Regions from separate parts of the Streptomyces sp. DF42 genome, predicted to be linked through region 2. Evidence: riboswitches for the same ligand, from Rfam matches in the RefSeq annotation. Region 2 holds a riboswitch; each other region holds the start of a gene.

What was found. A riboswitch is a leader RNA that binds a small molecule or an ion and turns the genes downstream of it on or off. The one in region 2 is predicted to bind cyclic di-AMP.
Region 1: another riboswitch for cyclic di-AMP. It lies ahead of ACYUED_RS26585 (transglycosylase SLT domain-containing protein); the one in region 2 lies ahead of ACYUED_RS40505 (M23 family metallopeptidase).
Region 3: another riboswitch for cyclic di-AMP. It lies ahead of ACYUED_RS20340 (M23 family metallopeptidase); the one in region 2 lies ahead of ACYUED_RS40505 (M23 family metallopeptidase).
Region 4: another riboswitch for cyclic di-AMP. It lies ahead of ACYUED_RS27585 (C40 family peptidase); the one in region 2 lies ahead of ACYUED_RS40505 (M23 family metallopeptidase).

What each region holds. Positions count from the first base shown of each region.
Region 1 covers NZ_CM177859.1:5,787,942-5,792,147, forward strand. The annotation lists gene ACYUED_RS26575 (FAD-dependent oxidoreductase) at 60-1,292, shown strand; gene ACYUED_RS26580 (HAD family hydrolase) at 1,396-2,208, shown strand; gene ACYUED_RS26585 (transglycosylase SLT domain-containing protein) at 2,215-2,697, opposite strand; cyclic di-AMP (ydaO/yuaA leader) riboswitch at 2,701-2,876, opposite strand; partial or broken gene ACYUED_RS26590 (CocE/NonD family hydrolase) at 3,270-3,481, opposite strand; gene ACYUED_RS26595 (polyprenyl synthetase family protein) at 3,867-4,206, shown strand, end outside.
Region 2 covers NZ_CM177859.1:8,811,625-8,815,830, reverse strand. The annotation lists gene ACYUED_RS40520 (TetR/AcrR family transcriptional regulator) at 184-804, shown strand; gene ACYUED_RS40515 (SGNH/GDSL hydrolase family protein) at 892-1,677, opposite strand; partial or broken gene ACYUED_RS40510 (DUF6250 domain-containing protein) at 1,852-1,929, opposite strand; gene ACYUED_RS40505 (M23 family metallopeptidase) at 2,090-3,001, opposite strand; cyclic di-AMP (ydaO/yuaA leader) riboswitch at 3,004-3,173, opposite strand; gene ACYUED_RS40500 (alpha-galactosidase) at 3,540-4,206, opposite strand, start outside.
Region 3 covers NZ_CM177859.1:4,474,014-4,478,219, forward strand. The annotation lists gene ACYUED_RS20335 (aldo/keto reductase) at 1-355, opposite strand, end outside; gene ACYUED_RS20340 (M23 family metallopeptidase) at 571-1,596, opposite strand; cyclic di-AMP (ydaO/yuaA leader) riboswitch at 1,607-1,764, opposite strand; tRNA gene ACYUED_RS20345 (tRNA-Met) at 2,102-2,175, opposite strand; gene ACYUED_RS20350 (dihydrofolate reductase family protein) at 2,237-3,370, opposite strand; gene ACYUED_RS20355 (MarR family winged helix-turn-helix transcriptional regulator) at 3,476-3,991, shown strand; gene ACYUED_RS20360 (GTP cyclohydrolase II) at 4,157-4,206, shown strand, end outside.
Region 4 covers NZ_CM177859.1:5,989,844-5,994,049, forward strand. The annotation lists gene ACYUED_RS27575 (hypothetical protein) at 391-744, shown strand; gene ACYUED_RS27580 (tellurite resistance/C4-dicarboxylate transporter family protein) at 722-1,696, opposite strand; gene ACYUED_RS27585 (C40 family peptidase) at 1,796-2,950, opposite strand; cyclic di-AMP (ydaO/yuaA leader) riboswitch at 2,959-3,128, opposite strand; gene ACYUED_RS27590 (hypothetical protein) at 3,504-3,746, shown strand; gene ACYUED_RS27595 (ScyD/ScyE family protein) at 3,807-4,206, shown strand, end outside.

The sequences.
Region 1 (4,206 bases), 3.0 Mb from region 2:
GTTCCAGCTGCGAGAGCCGGACACGAAGTGACGAAGTGATTGTCCTGGGGAGGGACTTCGTGATTCAACCGGTTGCAATCATCGGCGCCGGGCCCTTCGGCCTGTCGACCGCCGCCCATCTGCGAGCGCGCGGCATCCCCGTCCGCGTCTTCGGCGACCCCATGGTCAGCTGGCGCGACCACATGCCCGTCGGAATGCTCCTGAAGTCGACTCCGGTCGCCTCCAATTTCGACGCCCCGCAGCAGGGGCACAACCTCGTCGACTACTGCGACGCCGCCGGCATCAAGCGGCTCGTGACGGACGAGGACATCATCCCGGTCGAGACGTTCATCGCCTACGGCGAGTGGTTCCAGCAGAAGCTGGTGCCCGAGCTGGAGCAGGTGCGGGTCGTGTCGGTGGAGCGGAGCAAGAGCGGCGGCTTCGAACTGAAGCTGGACTCGGGCGAGTTGTTCACCGCCCGCGCGGTCGTCGTGGCGACCGGGCTGTCCGGCCTGGAGCGCCTGCCGGCCGAGCTCGCCTCGGCCGCGCCGGACGGGCCCACGCCCACGGGCCCGGTCTCCCACAGCTCTCAGCAGCACGACCTCACGCGCTACGCCGGCAAGGACCTGATCGTCGTCGGCGCCGGCCAGTCCGCGCTGGAGACGGCGGCGCTGGCGGCGGAGGCGGGCGCGCAGGTCAGGCTGGTGTCCCGCGGCCGCGGCAGGGTCGCCTTCGGGGCACCGCCGTGGAAGCAGCCGAAACTGCGCCCCGAGTCGCCCTTCGGCCGCGCCTGGTCCCTGTGGGCCCTCAGCTACTACCCGCACGCCTACCGCTACCTCCCGGCCGAGGTACGCCACTATCTGGTGCGCCGCGTCCTCGGCCCGCTCGGCGCCTGGTGGCTGCGCGACCGCTTCGAGGGGAAGGTGCAGGTCAGCGAGGTCGACCGGATCGTGCGCACGGACGCGGCGGACGGCGGCCCGACCCTGACGGTCCGTACGCACGCGGGTGGCCTCCAGAAGCTGTCCGCGGACCACGTCATCGCGGCGACCGGATACCGCGTGGACATCGCCGCGATGGACGTCCTCGGCCACGGACTGCGCACAGGTCTGGCGGTGAGCCGGGGCGCGCCCAAACTGGGCGCGGGGTACGTCTCCTCGGTTCCGGGCCTGTACTTCACGGGCCTGCCGGCCGCGTCGTCGTACGGCCCCGTGATGCGCTTCGTGTGCGGCACGGAGTTCGCCTCTCCGAGGCTCGCCACACACCTGGCCGCAGCGCACGGACAGGCGGGCGCCGCGCACCCCACCCGGCGATGAAGAGCCCACCGGAGCAGGGGAGTTGACCAAGGATCGGCGGTGCACTCCGCCATCGTCCGGTTCGCGGTGAGTCGGTGGGGCGTCCTGTCCGTATTCTCTGATCATGGCCGCACCCACCGCATATGCACTCATCGCCACCGACCTGGACGGCACGCTGCTCCGAGGCGACGACACGCTGTCCGACCGGTCTCTCGCAGCGCTCGCGCGGGTGGCCGAGGCCGGCGCCCGTCACCTCGTCGTGACGGGTCGGCCGGCGCCCGGAGTGCGGCCGCTCCTGGATGCCCTGGGCAGCACGGGGCTCGCGGTGTGCGGACAGGGCGCGCAGGTGTACGACGCCGGCGCGGACCGTCTGCTGTGGTCCGTCACGCTGGACCAGGAGCTGGCCGAGACCGCCCTCGGCAAGATCGAGGCCGAGGTGGGCCAGGTGTACGCGGCCGTCGACCAGGACGGAGTGGAGGGACTCACGCTCATCGAACCGGGCTATCTGATGCCGCACCCGACCCTGCCGGCCGTGCGGGTCGACCGGCGCGACGACCTGTGGGGCGAGCCCATCAGCAAGGTGCTGCTGCGCCATCCCGACCTGTCCGACGACGAGTTGGCGTCGACGGCGCGCACGGTGGTCGGTTCGCTGGCCACCGTCACCATGTCCGGACCCGGGACCGTCGAACTCCAGCCATGCGGCATCACGAAGGCGACGGGCCTCGCGCTGGCCGCCGCACACCTGGGACTCGGACCGGAGCGGACGATCGCCTTCGGTGACATGCCCAACGACATCCCGATGTTCGACTGGGCCGCCCACGGCGTCGCCATGGCCAACGCACATCCCGAACTCAAGGCGGTGGCCGACGAGATCACCACGTCGAACGAGGACGACGGCATCGCCGTCGTCCTCGAAAGACTCTTCCCGAGCGGGTGATACGGCTCAGTACGCGCCGAACACGTTGTCGATCGATCCGTACCGCGCGGCCGCGTACTTGCAGGCGGCGGTGATGTTCGCGACCGGGTCGTAGGGGTCGTACAAGGTGCCGGGCACGTGGTAGGCGAGGAACGTCGGGTCGATGACCTGCAGCAGCCCCTTGGACGGGGTGCCGGCGGCCGCGTTCGAGTCCCAGAGGTTGATGGCGGCCGGGTTGCCCGAGGATTCGCGGATGACGTTGCGGTAAATGCCGTTGTACGTCCCGGGGATGCCGTTCTGTGCCATCACCTGCAGGGAGGCCCGGATCCAGCCGTCGAGGTTGTCGGCGTAGCCCAGGGACCTGGCGGTGGCCACGGTCGGGGTGGCCGCGGAGGCGCTGGTCGCTCCGATGATCGGGAGGGCGAGAACGGCGGCGCCCGTGCCGATGACGGCGAGCTTGCGGGCGAGGCGGGAGTTCTTGGTGCGGCGGTGCTGAGCGGCAGCAGGCATGGCGAGGTTCCTCTCCGGCGCCTACGAGGTGAGCTGTCGGGTTCGGGCGGGAGCTGCCCGGCCGCGCCGCCCTGCGGCGACGCGACTTCACCCCTAGCCGGTCCGGGACGGTGCCCGGTCCGGCGGCTTACCTGGTTCCCCCGCTCCTGCCGTGCGAGTGAGTTCGTCGATGGGTCGTGTCCAGGCGGCGGCAGGATTCGGCGTTCCGCCCGACAGGCCGGGAACGTATGCGAGAGCACATGTCCGGAACAAGTACTGAATTCACAGATCACGCCTATTGACCTTGGTCTGAGGCATATGGGTCGCTTGATCCTTTGCGGTTGCCAACCCTCAACTTGCGTACGGGTGAAGGAAAATCGACAGAAGTCGGACGGCCGTCGACTCGCGCGACGGCGTGACCCAACTCACTGGCTCCGGTAACAGTGGCAAATCGGGCAATAGGCCCAACTCGTAGTCAATCAACTGTTCATGAGGTCCACGTCCCCCTGGTTCGAAGGAAGATCACCTCTCTATCTTCGTTGCACACCGCCTGATTAGGGGCGAAAGGGACTCTCTGTCGCAGGTGGTCTACGGGGGATCCGGGAGTGGCGGACGAGCACGGTGGCCGCCCGCGCGCGCATGTCCACCGTGAGGACGGAACCTCCTCTGTGGTGCGCGTCGTTGTCATGGCAGTCGTCCGTCGAGCACGCCTTGACGACCGCTTGAGCGGCTCGGGCGGGAGGGTCGCGATCTGGAGGGAGCTGAAGCCGCCCCAGGAGATGCCGGACATGCCCACCCTCATGGAGTAGTGGCCGCGGGGCCGGAAAGAGTGAGAGCAGACCCCCCGGTCGGCCGAAGGGGGCGGGGTCGTCCTCAAGGTGGCTGCCCGCTGCCGGATGCGGCGTCCGTCTTCGTCCGGGGCGCAGGCCGTCCACCTGTCGGAGCCGGCAGAGGCGCCGACAGGCAAGGCGACAGGTGGGGCGACAGGCAAGGTGATGGGAAAGTCGATAGATATCCGCTCATATCAGGTGATCAAAAACATACCGGTCGTGATCCGATACCGCCCGTGGTGGACGGGTGGGTGGCATCGGTGATCGAAAGGTGACCGGATACGCTGACTTGAGTGATGTCAGCGACCTATCGACAAACCGTGTAACCGCCAGCAGACACCAGCAGACAGGAGACCCCTCGTGACCGTCGTCGGGCCGTTCGGGCTGAGCGTGCGGGACCAGGCTCTGGAAGCCGATGTCCAGGCCGGATTGGCGGCCGTCGAGGAAGGTTTGCTCGAAGCCACCAAGAGTGAGGTGCCCTTCATCACGGAGGCCGCCCAGCACCTGGTGCGGGCGGGTGGGAAGCGGTTCCGCCCGCTGCTCGTGATGCTCGCCGCCCAGTTCGGTGATCCGTACGCCCCCGGGATCGTGCCGTCGGCCGTGGTGGTGGAGCTGACCCATCTGGCCACGCTGTACCACGACGACGTGATGGACGAGGCCGCGGTGCGGCGCGGTGTGGACAGCGCCAACACCCGCTGGG
Region 2 (4,206 bases):
CGCTGCCCGCCGCCCCGAACCAACCCACGGTTTCATGGCCGGGGAACGGCGCATCGCCCTGAGCCGGATACGGGATACGGGGAGCGGGAGGCGGCGATCACATGGCCCGATCCGTACCCCGCCGAACTCGCCAAGCAATGACCTCGCCCGGCACCGTGAGCGGCGACGGAATAGGGTGACCGCGTGGCGAGAGTGCGGTTGAGTGTGGCCGAGCGGCGCGAGGAGCTGCTGCGGGCCGCCATCGGGCAGATCGAGGCGCGGGGCGTGGCGGCGCTCAGGATCGCAGACGTGGCCTCGGCGCTCGGCGTGAGCAACGCGCTGGTGCTGTACCACTTCTCGACGAAGGAGAAGCTGGTCGCCGCGGCGTTCACGTTCGCGGCCGAGGACGACCTCGGGCATCTGCGCAAGCTTCTCGGCCGCCGGACCACGGCGCTGCGGCGGCTGCGGTCGGCGGTGCGCTGGTACGCGCCGACGGGCCAGGCCAAGGGCTGGCGCCTGTGGATCGAGGGCTGGGCCGCTGCGCTGCGCGAGCCCGCGCTGCAGGAGGTCACACGGGATCTCGACAGGGAGTGGAAGGCTGCGATCGCCGAGGTGATAGCTGAGGGTGTGGCCGCGGGCGAGTTCCGTTGCCCGGACCCGCAGGGCACGGCTCTGCGTCTGACGGCCCTGCTGGACGGGCTCGCCGTTCAGATGACGTCGTACGCCGGTGCGGTGTCGCGCGCGCGGGCGCAGGAGTGGGTGGAGGAGGCGCTGGCGCGGGAACTGGGCCTGGAGCGGCGGGCGTTGACCACCTCCGAGCAGTGAGCCCCCCGCACCGGGCGAGGGCTCACTGCCGGCAAACGAACCACTCTCGTACCTTGGAGCAACCCGCACACCACCGTCCGGCCGCGCTCAGGCGACCGAAGCGATCCGCATCTTGATGTCGTCCGGCGACAGCGCGCCCTTCGCCGTGACGTGGTCCCCGGACGACTCGCCGCGCAGCCGACGGCCGATCCACGGCACCAGGTACTCGCGCGCCCAGTGCACGTCGTCCCGCCGGACATCGAGGGTGCCGCGCGGCGGGAGCAGCGGCCAGGGCTGGTCCGGGTCGGCCGGGACCTCCAGGCCGAGAACCTGCCCGGCGCGCAGGGCCACGCGCGTGTGCCCCTCGGGCGAGAGGTGGAGCCGGTCGTCGTCCCAGGCCCGGCGGTCCTGGACGGTCTTCAGGGACCACAGGTCGAGCACGGGGCAGCCGTACCGGTCGGCGACGGCCCGTACATGACCGTTGTAGGTGGCGATCTTGCCGCGCAGGTGCTTGAGCACGGGAACGTTACGGGTGTCGAAGCCGGTCGTCACCATGACGGTGCCCACGGCTTCGGTGAGCCGGAGGATCGCCCGCTCGAAGCGCTCGGCGACCTCGTCGGGGTCGGTACCGGGTCGGATGATGTCGTTGCCGCCCGCACAGAAGGAGACCAGGTCCGGCGCGAGCTCGACGGCTTGCGGGACCTGCTCCTCCACGATCTGGTCGAGCAGCCTTCCGCGTACGGCGAGGTTGGTGTAGCCGAAGTCGCCCTCGGGCCTCCGGTCCGCGAGAAGCACCGCGAACCGGTCGGCCCAGCCGACCATCGCACCGTCGGGGCCGGGATCGCCGACGCCCTCGGTGAAGCTGTCCCCCATCGCAACGTACGACCCGATCACTGATCTGCTGTCACTCTTCGAATCGTCTGCCACATCGACCATGATTCACCTTCGAATGTGACCTACGCGACCGTAATAAAGGGTTGACGGGCGGTGAGATAAGCCACGTCTCAGTGTTGGCCAAGCCCGGAATAACCCTCCGATCAGGGATGTTGAGAGGCGAACCGCGAGGGGCCCCGCCTCACCGACGTAACGACGAGGCCGCGTCGTGGAGTTCGTGTCGGCGCCGTAGCCGACGTAGTACGTGGCGAGGGCGCCAGGGGGCACCGGCGGCGAGGCAGGGCCAGACGTGGCCGGGCGGAGCCGGACGCACCGAAGGCCGGACCCGGGGATCGGGGTCCGGCCTTCGGCGGCGTGTCGGGCGCCATGTCCCCACGCTCTGGCGAAGCCGCGCGGGGGCGGTCGGCGGGGGTCAGCCGACCGCTACGCCCTTGGATCGGAGGTAGGCGACCGGGTCCACGTCGGAGCCGTAGTCCGGCGTGGTGCGGATCTCGAAGTGCAGGTGCGGGCCGGTCACGTTGCCGGTCGCGCCGGAGAGGCCGATCTGCTGCCCCTCGGTCACGGTCTGGCCGGCCGAGACGGAGAGCTGGGAGAGGTGGCCGTACTGCGCGTAGTAGCCGTCGGCGAGCTTGATGACGACCTGGTTGCCGTACGCGCCGCCCCAGCCGGCGGAAACGACCGTGCCCGCACCGACGGCCTTGACCGGGGTGCCCGTCGGGACGACGAAGTCGACGCCGGTGTGGTACCCGCTGGACCACATGCTGCCGGGCACGTGGTAGCCGGTGCCGATGGTGGCGCCGGACACCGGGAGGGTGAAGCCGGTCGAGGTGCCGGTGGACTGGGAGGTCTGCGCGGCGGTCGTCTTGTTCGAGGACGGCTTGGGCGCGGACGAAGAAGACGGCCTGGGCGACGACTTGGTGGTCGCCGTGGCCTTCTTGCCGAGCGTGAGCTTCAGGCCCGGGTGGATCAGCGACGGATCGTCGCCGACGGCCCGGCGGTTGTCCGAGTAGAGCTTCTTCCAGCCGCCGGCGACGTGCTGCTCATCGGCGATCTTCGAAAGGTAGTCGCCGCCCCGCACCGAATAGGTCCGCACGCCCGCGTGATGCCCGGCGCTCTTCTTCTCGGCCGCCTTCTTCTCCACGGTCGGAAGGGACTGGACGGCCTTTTGCGAAACCGACTGGGAAACAGACTGCGTTGTTGCGGCATGGGCGCCGGTGGCACCCATGAGCGGGAGTGCGAGTACGGCGCCACCGGTACCGGCGACGGCGATGGAGCGGGTGAAGCGCTGGGGCTTCGGGCGGCGGTGCTTACCCTTCGCGGGCATGACGAATTCCTCTCCGGCGCCTACGAGGTGAGCTGTCGGGTGCGGGCTGGAGATGCCCGGCCGCGTATATGACGCGGCTTTACCCCAAGCCGTTCCGGAGACCGGAACAGGCAGTGATACCTGTGGGTCCCCCGCTCCTGCCGTTCACGGGTGAGTTGTGCGGGCACCGGGCGGCGGCAGGATTGGGCGTCCGTCCGGATTGGTGGCGAACGTAAGCGACCGGGACGCAAAGGGACAAGTGATGGTTCCCTGCGAATGCGTTTCTGTTGATCCCTTGAGAGAAATCCCGGTAACCGTGCGTGAATTCCGAGGTCGCCCCTTTGGTCAAACCCCCTTGTAAAGCACGTTAATTACGTGGACATGACGCGCCACGTTCGGTCACGAATATGACGCTCCTCACGCACCTCCAGCCCAGGAGCCCCTATTCCGGAGCGAGTTGGAATGAAGAGAAGTAAAAGTAATCACAACGTAGCGAAGAGCAGTGAACGCGACGGAAGATGGCATATGCCCAATCTAGGTGCCAATTCGGACAGACGGGTCAGATGCGACGCAGACGGAAAACTGCCGCATCGAGGTCGCCGCGCATCCCGGTGCGCAGTCCGTGATGCAGGAGTACGGCACCTCTGTGAACTTCGCCCGTTTCGCGGCATTCATACGACGCTGACGGATCGAGGCCCCGCAATCGCAGCGCCGGCACGGGTTCCCCGTAGCTCTGCGCCTGAAGCCACGCAAGGACGACCGCCTCGTCGCCACGCACGTACTGCACCGCGCTGAGCCCGCCCCGCGGAGGCCGCAACCGGTACAGGTCGCCGTGCTGCACGAGCGGACGGATCTCCTTGTAGAGGGCCACCCACTCGCCGGCCTCGGCGAGTTCCTCCTCGGTCCACCGGGCGAGGTCCCCACCGACACCGAGCACGCCGGCCATGGAGCTGACGAAGCGGAAGCGCAGCGAGCTGACCCGCCCGTTGAGCTGGTTGTTGGGGCTGTCGGTGACCCAGGCGGCCATCACACGCGCGGGGTGGATCTGGCTGAAGCCGTGCTGGATGGCGAGACGGTCGAGCGGGTCGGTGTTGTCGGAGGTCCACACCTGGTCCGTGCGGCTCAGAATCCCGAGATCGATCCGGCCGCCACCGCCCGAGCAGGACTCGAAGGCAACGCCCGGGTGGGCCGCGCGCAGCCGGTCCAACAGGCCGTACAGCGCCCGG
Region 3 (4,206 bases), 4.3 Mb from region 2:
TGTGGTCGGTGCCGAGGCGGCTCAGGGAGGCGTCCGCGGCGGCCTTGATGTTGGTGGCCGTCAGGCCCGGGAACGCGGGGTGCTGGCTGACCTTGGTCGCGATGACGACGTCGTCGCGGTTACCGCGCGCCCTGACCCACCTGCCGATGATCGTCTCGGACTCGCCGCCCTCGTTGCCGTCGACCCACGCCGAGTAGGAGTCGGCGGTGTCGACGAAGTTGCCGCCCGCGGCCGCGTAGGCGTCGAGCACGGCGAAGGACGCGGCCTCGTCGGCGGTCCAGCCGAAGACGTTGCCGCCGAGGGAGAGGGGAAAGACCTCCAGGCCGGAGGAGCCGAGCTTGCGAAGAGAAGTCATGTAGTGCGTCAACACCCGCCTCGGAGGGCGATCTTCCGCTACGGCCGCAAAATCCCCGTAAACAAGCGGAGTCAGCCATTCCGGTAGCTGGGCAGCGGAAACCGGCGGTCCTGACGTCGCGGGGATGCCGTCAGAACCGCCGGGATCAGAAACAACAGGAAGGACAGAGAGAACAGGAAGAGCGGGGAGAAGCCGAGGTCAGGAAGAAGCGGAGGTCAGGGGGTGAGGCCCTTGCTGCGCAGCCACGTCATCGGGTCGATGCCCGTGGCCTGGCCGTTCAGGTGGACCTCAAGGTGCAGGTGCGGGCCGGTCACGTTGCCGGTGGCCCCGACACGCCCGATCACATCGCCCGTGGCGACCTTCTGGCCGACGCTCACGCTGATCGACGACTGGTGGCAGAACCAGAGTTCCGTTCCGTCGTCGAGCGTGATGATCGTGCGGTAGCCGTACGAGCCCGCCCAGCCGGCCTCCGTGACGGTGCCGCTGTGGACGGCCCTGATGAGCGTGCCCGTGGGGGCGGCGAAGTCGAGACCCGTGTGGTAGCCGGAGGACCACATGGAGCCGGCCTGTCCGAAGGTGCCGGTGATCGTGTACGACACGACCGGCAGCTTGAACTGCTTGGCCAGTTCGGCGAGTTTGGCGGCCTCGGCCTTCTTCTTGGCCTCCGCCTCGGCCTTCTCCTTCGCGGCCTGAGCCTTGGCCGCGGCCGTCTTCTCCGCCTGGGCGGCGGCGTCGTCGACCTGCTTGGCGAAGAGGGCCTCGGTGACCGACTGGGCCTTGCCGTCGACCTGGACCTGCTGGCTCTCGGCCTGGGCCATGATGCGGTTGCGCAGCGCCTCACCGGCGTCCGCGGCGCCCTGCGTGGTGTCGTCGGAGCTGACACCGACGTCACTGAGGGCGGTGGCGGAGCCCTTGGAGGCGTCCGAGGAGCCGCCGAACACGCCGCCCACGGAGGGCAGGTCGGGCAAGGAGATGGACACCGGGGGCTTGCCGGTGTTGGCGCTGGCCATACCGCCCGCGCCGACGGCGGCTATGACACCGACGCCGAGAACCGTGGAGCTGCGGGCGAGTCCCCCGCCGCGCTGCTTGGAGACACGGTGCCGGCCGCGTATCGGGCGGAGGGAGTCCTCGGTGGGGTTCCACTCCTCCCACGGGCCCTCGTCGGTGCGGGGGCCGGCGAAGCCGAATGGCTCGGTGCTCGGCACGAACGGCGCTGCCGGGGCAGGCGGGTTGGACGCCACGTAGGCGTGCTCCTTCCTTCCTTCTCGCCTACCGGGTTAGCTGACGGGTTCGGAGCAGGAAGGTCTCCTACGCGCGTATACCTGCCGTGGGTTCACGGCGGCTTCAGCGCGATTCACCCCAGGGTGGTGGTTCCCCGGTTCCCTTGCGGGATTCGGCGCGTGCGCACGGAGCCGTCTCTTGTGACGGCTGGGACGACCGCGCTGCGTTATCGAACGTTAATAGACCCGGGGTGCCGTTGCCAGCTGTTCTGCTTGATCATTAATGCTTCTTGGCCTGGACGTAGGGCACATGAGCGGCCAAAAACGGGCGAGTTGGCCAAGCCTCAGGATTCACACAGGCACTGACGGTGTGTCAGTTGTTATGCGGAGGGCGCTCGCTCGATCACACCCGGTCACATCACGGCAGGAGAGACAAGGAGGGGCGCGGAGAAGCGCGGAGGGAAAGGGAGCGGGAAAACACTCAGGGCCGGAATCCAGTTACTGGATTCCGGCCCTGAGCCTTGAGTAGCGGGGACAGGATTTGAACCTGCGACCTCTGGGTTATGAGCCCAGCGAGCTACCGAGCTGCTCCACCCCGCGTCGTTGTGTAACCAGCATACGCCATCCGTGGGGTGCTCAGGACCACGGTCACCACCGCGGGTCACGACCCCGGCAGATGCCGGTTCGGCGCCTTGGCCTGCTCCTCGTACTCCGGCAGTACGACGACGTCGACGCCCCGCGATGCCAGCAGCCCGCTGCCGTCCGCCTCCGTGACGAACGTGTCCGGCTCCCGCCACGCCGTGACCACCCGCCGTACCCCCGCGTCGAGGATCAGTCGTGCGCACGGCCTGGGCCGGGAGGCGCGGTGGGCGCAGGGCTCCAGGCTGCTGTACACCGTCGCCGCCGCGAGCCTCGGATCCGCCGGGTCGAGCTTGGCCAGGGCCGCCTCCTCGGCGTGCACGGCCGGGTCGCCGCCCTCGCGCGAGTGACCGCGGGCGAGCTCCGTACCGTCGGCGGCGACGATCACCGCACCCACGCTGAAGGCCGTGCGGGAGGGCGGGCACTGCGCCGCCAGCTCGCAGGCGAGGGCCAGCCAGCGGCGGTCGGCGGCGGCGGGGAGCGCGCCGGTGCCGGGGGCCGTGGGCTCGTAGCGCATGAGGACGACGTCCTCGATCCGCCGGGCCTCCGTCAGGCGCAGGCGGCCGCCCTGGTAGGCGCCGGGGCCGAAGAGGCGGGGCGCGTCCGGGTCGCCCACGAAGAGGGGGGCGAGCACGAGCTGGAGTTCGTCGGCGAGGCCCTGCTGGAGGAGCTGGGTGTGGATCGTGCCGCCGCCCTCGACCATCAGGCGCCGTACGCCGCGCACGTCGTGCAGATGCTCCAGCAGCCGCCGCCAGTCGAGGTCGGGGCCGAGCGGAGCGACGTCGGCGGCGAGGCCGAGTGAGCGGGCCCGCTCGGCGCCCTTGTCGGTCGTGAAGACGAGCTTTTCGCCGCCCGTGTGCCAGAACTTCGCGTCCGGGTCCAGGTCGCCGGAGCCGCTGACGGTGACCTTGAGGGGGTACTCCGGCCTCCCCGCCGCGACCCGGGCGGCCCGGCGCTCGGGCGAGTTGACCAGCAGCCGCGGGTTGTCGGCGCGGATCGTGCCGGCGCCGACGAGGATCGCGTCGACGGACGCCCGCACCTCGTCCACGCGGTCGAAGTCGGCCGGGGAGGAGAGCAGGAGGCGTTCGGGGCCGGTGTCGTCGAGGTAGCCGTCGAGGGAGACGGCGGCGGACAGCAGGACGTAGGGGTACGGCATCGGACGCGCTCACTCTCGGCGGCGGGCGGGGCGGGCTCGGACGGTCGGACCGGGCTCGGACGGGCGGGGCTTGGTTCAAGTTTGAAACAAACCTACACTGGGGGCATGACGACTCGCTGGCTCACCTCCAAGGAGCAGCGCGCCTGGCGCGCGTACATCGCCGCGGCGCACCTCCTGGAGGACGCGATCGACCGGCAGCTCCAGCAGGACGCCGGCATGCCGCACCTGTATTACTCCATCCTGGCCAATCTCTCCGAGGTGCCCGAGCGGCGGCTGCGGATGACCGATCTCGCCGAGCGGACGAAGATCACCCGAAGCCGGCTGACGTACGCCGTGTCCCGGCTGGAGAAGGACGGTCTGATCCGGCGCGAGAACTGCAAGTGGGACAAGCGGGGGAGCATCGCCGCGCTCACCGACGAGGGCATGGCGGTACTGGAACGCACGGCGCCCGGCCATGTCGAGACCGTGCGCGCCTCGCTGTTCGAGCATCTCACCGAGGAACAGGTGGAGCAGGTGGAGGAGATCTTCTCGGGGATCGCGCGGGCCCTCGACGAGGGGGGAAGCCGGCCCACGCCCGACGAGGTGCCGTGGCGGCGGCGGTCGTCGCCGCCCTGTTCGTGACGCAGTCCCCGTAAACGGGTTGCTTCAAATTTAAAGCATGGGGTAGTGTCCGGGATCGTAGATCTGCTTCAAATCTGAAGCAGCGCTGCCGAAGCAGGCCTGACAACGCAGGACCGACCAGCAGGACTGCTCAAGCAGACGTCCACCGGACCCGGGAGAACCCGCATGCCCGACTTCCCCGCCGCCAGCCCGCGCTCCCGCGTCCGGGTACCGCT
Region 4 (4,206 bases), 2.8 Mb from region 2:
CACTTCCGAGCGGCTCACGCGTCCGGCGGCGGCCCGCACAGGGGGAACGGTCCGCCGCCGGACCTTCTCGGCGGTGGTGTCCGACTGCCGCCCCTGGCCCGGGCGGCGGTGGGGAGCCGGCCACCTGGTGGAGGACGCTAAACCTGACGGTGTCGGCTCGGTAACGCGATGTGCGGAAGTGCCCCGGGCGGATCGCCGGGTGACCGTATACGTCCGTGATCCGCGGCCCCTGCCGTCGACTTCGCGCAGTGCGCTGACCGAAGTGACGGTTCTGGCGCCGCGCCCGACGGCGAGCTGCTATGAGCCGCTGGGCCGCATATGTGCGCGGTCCACGGGTGAAGGACGGGGCGGTGTCGGACGCCCGTGAGCCCCTGTTTAAGCTCCGGCCTCATGGACGTACTCATCCATCTCTTCGTCGGCCTGCACATCATCGGCATCGCCGCGCTGCTCGGCGGCTTCCTCACTCAGATGAAGGCGATGGGGCAGGGCACGGCCCGCTTCGTCCCCGGCATGCTGCACGGGGCGCTGACGATGCTGGTCACCGGCGCGATCCTGGTCGGCCTCAACCAGGCCGACGGCCATCACGTCAACACCGTCAAGATCGGCCTGAAGCTGGCCCTGCTGGTCGTGGTCCTCGGCCTGGTCTATGTGAAGCGGGACGACGAGAAGGTCGACAAGAGCATGTTCGGGGTGGTGGGCCTGCTCACCACGGCGAACATCTTCATCGCGGTGCTGTGGACCTGATGCCGACGCGGGCCGACGCGACGGCCCCCGCGGCGACGGCCACCCACGCCGCCACGGCGATCCACAGCAGCACCTGCCCGGGCCCCTTGAGCCTCGGGACGTCGAGGGCGGCGGAGGCGGACAGCCCGGCCGCCGCCGTCATCCCCATCGGGAACACGGTCGCCCAGCGGCGCGCGTCGTAGCCGAGCCGCGGCCGGACCACCTCGGCGACGAGCAGTACGGCGCAGCAGGCGATGTCGAGCACGAGCAGCGCGACGGTGACGGCGCGCAGCACGCCGCGGTCGTCGTCGTTCCACAGGTACAGGCGTGCGCTGTCCGCCGCGAGGAGCCCCGATCCGGCGAGCGCCGAGATGGCGAGCGCCCCGCCCGCCACCCAGTGATCCCCGTGGCCCTGAGTGATCTGCCGCAGGTCGAAGCGGGCCAGCGCGAAGCCGTAGAGCACGAGCCCGAGCCAGAACAGCACGAGTGCCGCGTGCGCGAGCCATGCCGTCGTCTCGGCTGCGGCGAGCGCGGCGCCGAGCACCGCGAGCCCCTGTGTGGCCACGCAACACAGGAACACCGAACCCGGCATGCGATGCCACCAGTGCCATACGACGTCGACGAGCAGTACGGGCCACAGCACGGCCGCCAGCGCGAGCAGGGCCTCGGCGAGGGTCTGCCATCCGAGGGCGGCGAACCGGGTCCCGAGTACGGCGGTCGCCGCGACGGCGGTGAGCGAGTCCGGTGTCCGCGCCTGTGCCAGCCACCTCTCCGGATCCCGCACCAGACGCGCGCCGAAGTCCGCCGCCAGCCCCACCCAGGCGACACAGGTCAGGACCAGGGCGATCCGCGACAACACCTCGTACCCGGTCAGATGCAGCCCGACCGACACGATGCCGGTCGCCATCAGGGCGGCCCCGGCCGCCGGCGAGCGCTGCGCCCACCAGGCGCGGAAAGCGGAGGAGGCGGACATGGGGCCGAGCCTAGGGAGACCCGCCGCCGCAGGGGCGCGGGGCACGCGCGCGTGGGTCCAAAAACACCTGCACGCGCGCGTGCCCCGCTCCGGGGTGCCTCAGGCCGGCCGCACCACGCTGTGGATGATCGATTCGCCGCCGTAGTAGACCGACTCCTCGCGGACGTACGCGCCGGGCTTCGGGGCGTGGATCATCATGCCGTTGCCGATGTAGATGCCGACGTGGCTGATGTCGTCGTAGAAGAAGACCAGGTCGCCCGGCTGCGCGTCGGCCAGGGGGACGGTGGTGCCGGCGTTCACCTGGTCGTAGGTGGTGCGCGGGAGGCTGACGCCCGCGGCCTTCCAGGCGGCCTGGGTGAGGCCGGAGCAGTCGTAGGAGCCGGGGCCGGTGGCGCCCCAGACGTACGGTTTGCCGATCTGCGCACGGGCGAAGGCGAGCGTCTTCTCGGCCTTCGTGGCGTACGAGGAGCCGGTGCCGGAGGTACTGCCCGAGTCCGCGGAGGAACCGCTCCCGCCGGCCGAGGCCTCCTCCTTGGCCTTCTGCTCGGCCGCCTGCCGCTCGGCCAGCTCGGCCGCCTTGCGCGCGGCCTCCTGCTCCTTCTTCCGCTGGATCGCCGCGAGCCGAGCCTTCTCCTCGGCGGTCAGCTTCGACAGCAGCTCGCGCGCGCCGGAGAGCTTCGCCTGCACCGTGGACTTGGCCGTCTGCAGGTCGCTCTGCGTCTTGGTGAGCGTCTGAAGGCTCTTGGAGGCCTCCTGCCGCTTCTTCATCGTCGCGGACTGCTCGGTGAAGTAGTCGTCGACCGCGCTCTTCTGGCGGGAGGTCAGCCGGCTCATCAGATGCGTCTGGTCGAAGTAGTCCTGCGGCGAGTCGGCGAGCAGGAAGGTCGCCGTGTCGGGTGCGGCGGCGCCGGTCCGGTACTGGGCGGCGGCGTAGGAACCGAGTTCCTCCCGCTCCGCGTTGAGTTTCTGGGTGCGCTGGGCGACGTCGTCGAGGAGGGTGTCGACGCGCTTGCGCTGCGTCGTGGTCTTCTCTTTGGCCGCGTTGTACTTCTCGGTGGCCGACTCCGCCTGGCGGTAGAGGTCGTCGACCTTCTTCTCGACTTCCTCGAGACTGGGCTGCCCGTCGGTGGCGGGGGCGGCAATGGCCGACTGGGACAGCAGGGCCATGGAGGTGAGGGCGGCCGTGGCGAGAGCGGGGGTGCGTATGCCTGCTACGCGCGTAACAGCGGGGCGTGACTTGCGGTGCGACGCCAAGGGAGGCGACTCCTTCCACGTTCCGCCTACCGAGTTAGCTGTCGGGTTCGGGCGGGTGGTTCGGAAGGGTTGCCCTACGGTCCGCGCCCCGGAAAGGAGTCGGACCGATTCACCCCGGGATCGGTGGGTCCCCGGCTCCGGATGCGCGGCGGCATACCGGACTCAGCGGAGGCTGCTCGGCCCGGCGACGTTCGCCGGTGGGTGTCGTGCGGCCTGCTCGGAACGGTAGCCAACTCGTGGGGCCCGTGTGAAGGTTGATGTTCGATATGCCCGATACATTTTCGTGACCTTGGGTCAGGGCGTCGCGAAACGTGGTCCTTCCGCAATGATCTGCGTAGATTCATGCGCCTTCTGACCGGACTGACGGCATGCGCCCGCTTCCTGGCGCTAACTTCCAGCCGGCCGCGGTCAGGTACCGCGCTGGGTGAGGGGGTACGGCCATGAGAAAGCGCGCAGCACCCGTCTTGGGCACATCGGTCGCCCTGGCCGCCACCGCGGCATCGCACCCGCGAGCGACTCCGGCGGACACTTTGGCGGCAAGCCGGTGATCCGCGTGATCGCCAAGGACCTCGACAATCCGCGTCGGCTCTCCTGCGACCGCGGTCGTCCGTACGTCGCCGAGGCCGGCCGCGGCGGCAGGAAGTGCCTCGGCGAGGGACCCGAGGGCCCGACCTGCATCGGCCTGACGGCGGCGGTCGGCAAGGTCTTCCGCGAGGGGGCGCCCTGGAAGCACCACCGCCTGGTCGACGGCCTGCCTCGGCCGGTGCCCCCGACGGGGGCTTCGCGGTCGGCCTGAACGGCGTCTCGGCCTGCCACGGCAGCGTCTGGGGCGTGGAGACCTGGGCCCGAAGCCGGTGTGCCCACCGCCCGGCCCTGGAACAAGCTCGGCAACCTGCTGTCGATCGACCGGGCCAGGGCCAGGATCGCCGCCGACGTCTCCGCCGAGGAGCTGACGTGCAACCCGCACGAGACGGCCGTCGACTCCGATCCGTACGCCGTCCTGGCGCTCCCCGACGGCCGCAGGATCGTCGCGGACGCGGCCGGCAACGACCTGATCGTGGTGCCCAGGAGCGGCAGGGCCCGCCCGTTCACGGTCTTCAAGGACCACGACGGGCACGAGGCCGTCCCCACCTCCCTGGCCCTCGGCCAGGACGGCAACCTCTACGTCGGCGAGCTGAACGGCGAGCCCGCGAAGCCCACCGCGCGCGTGTGGCAGGTCGACCCCTGGAGCGGAAAGATCCTCGTGGACGTCCGGC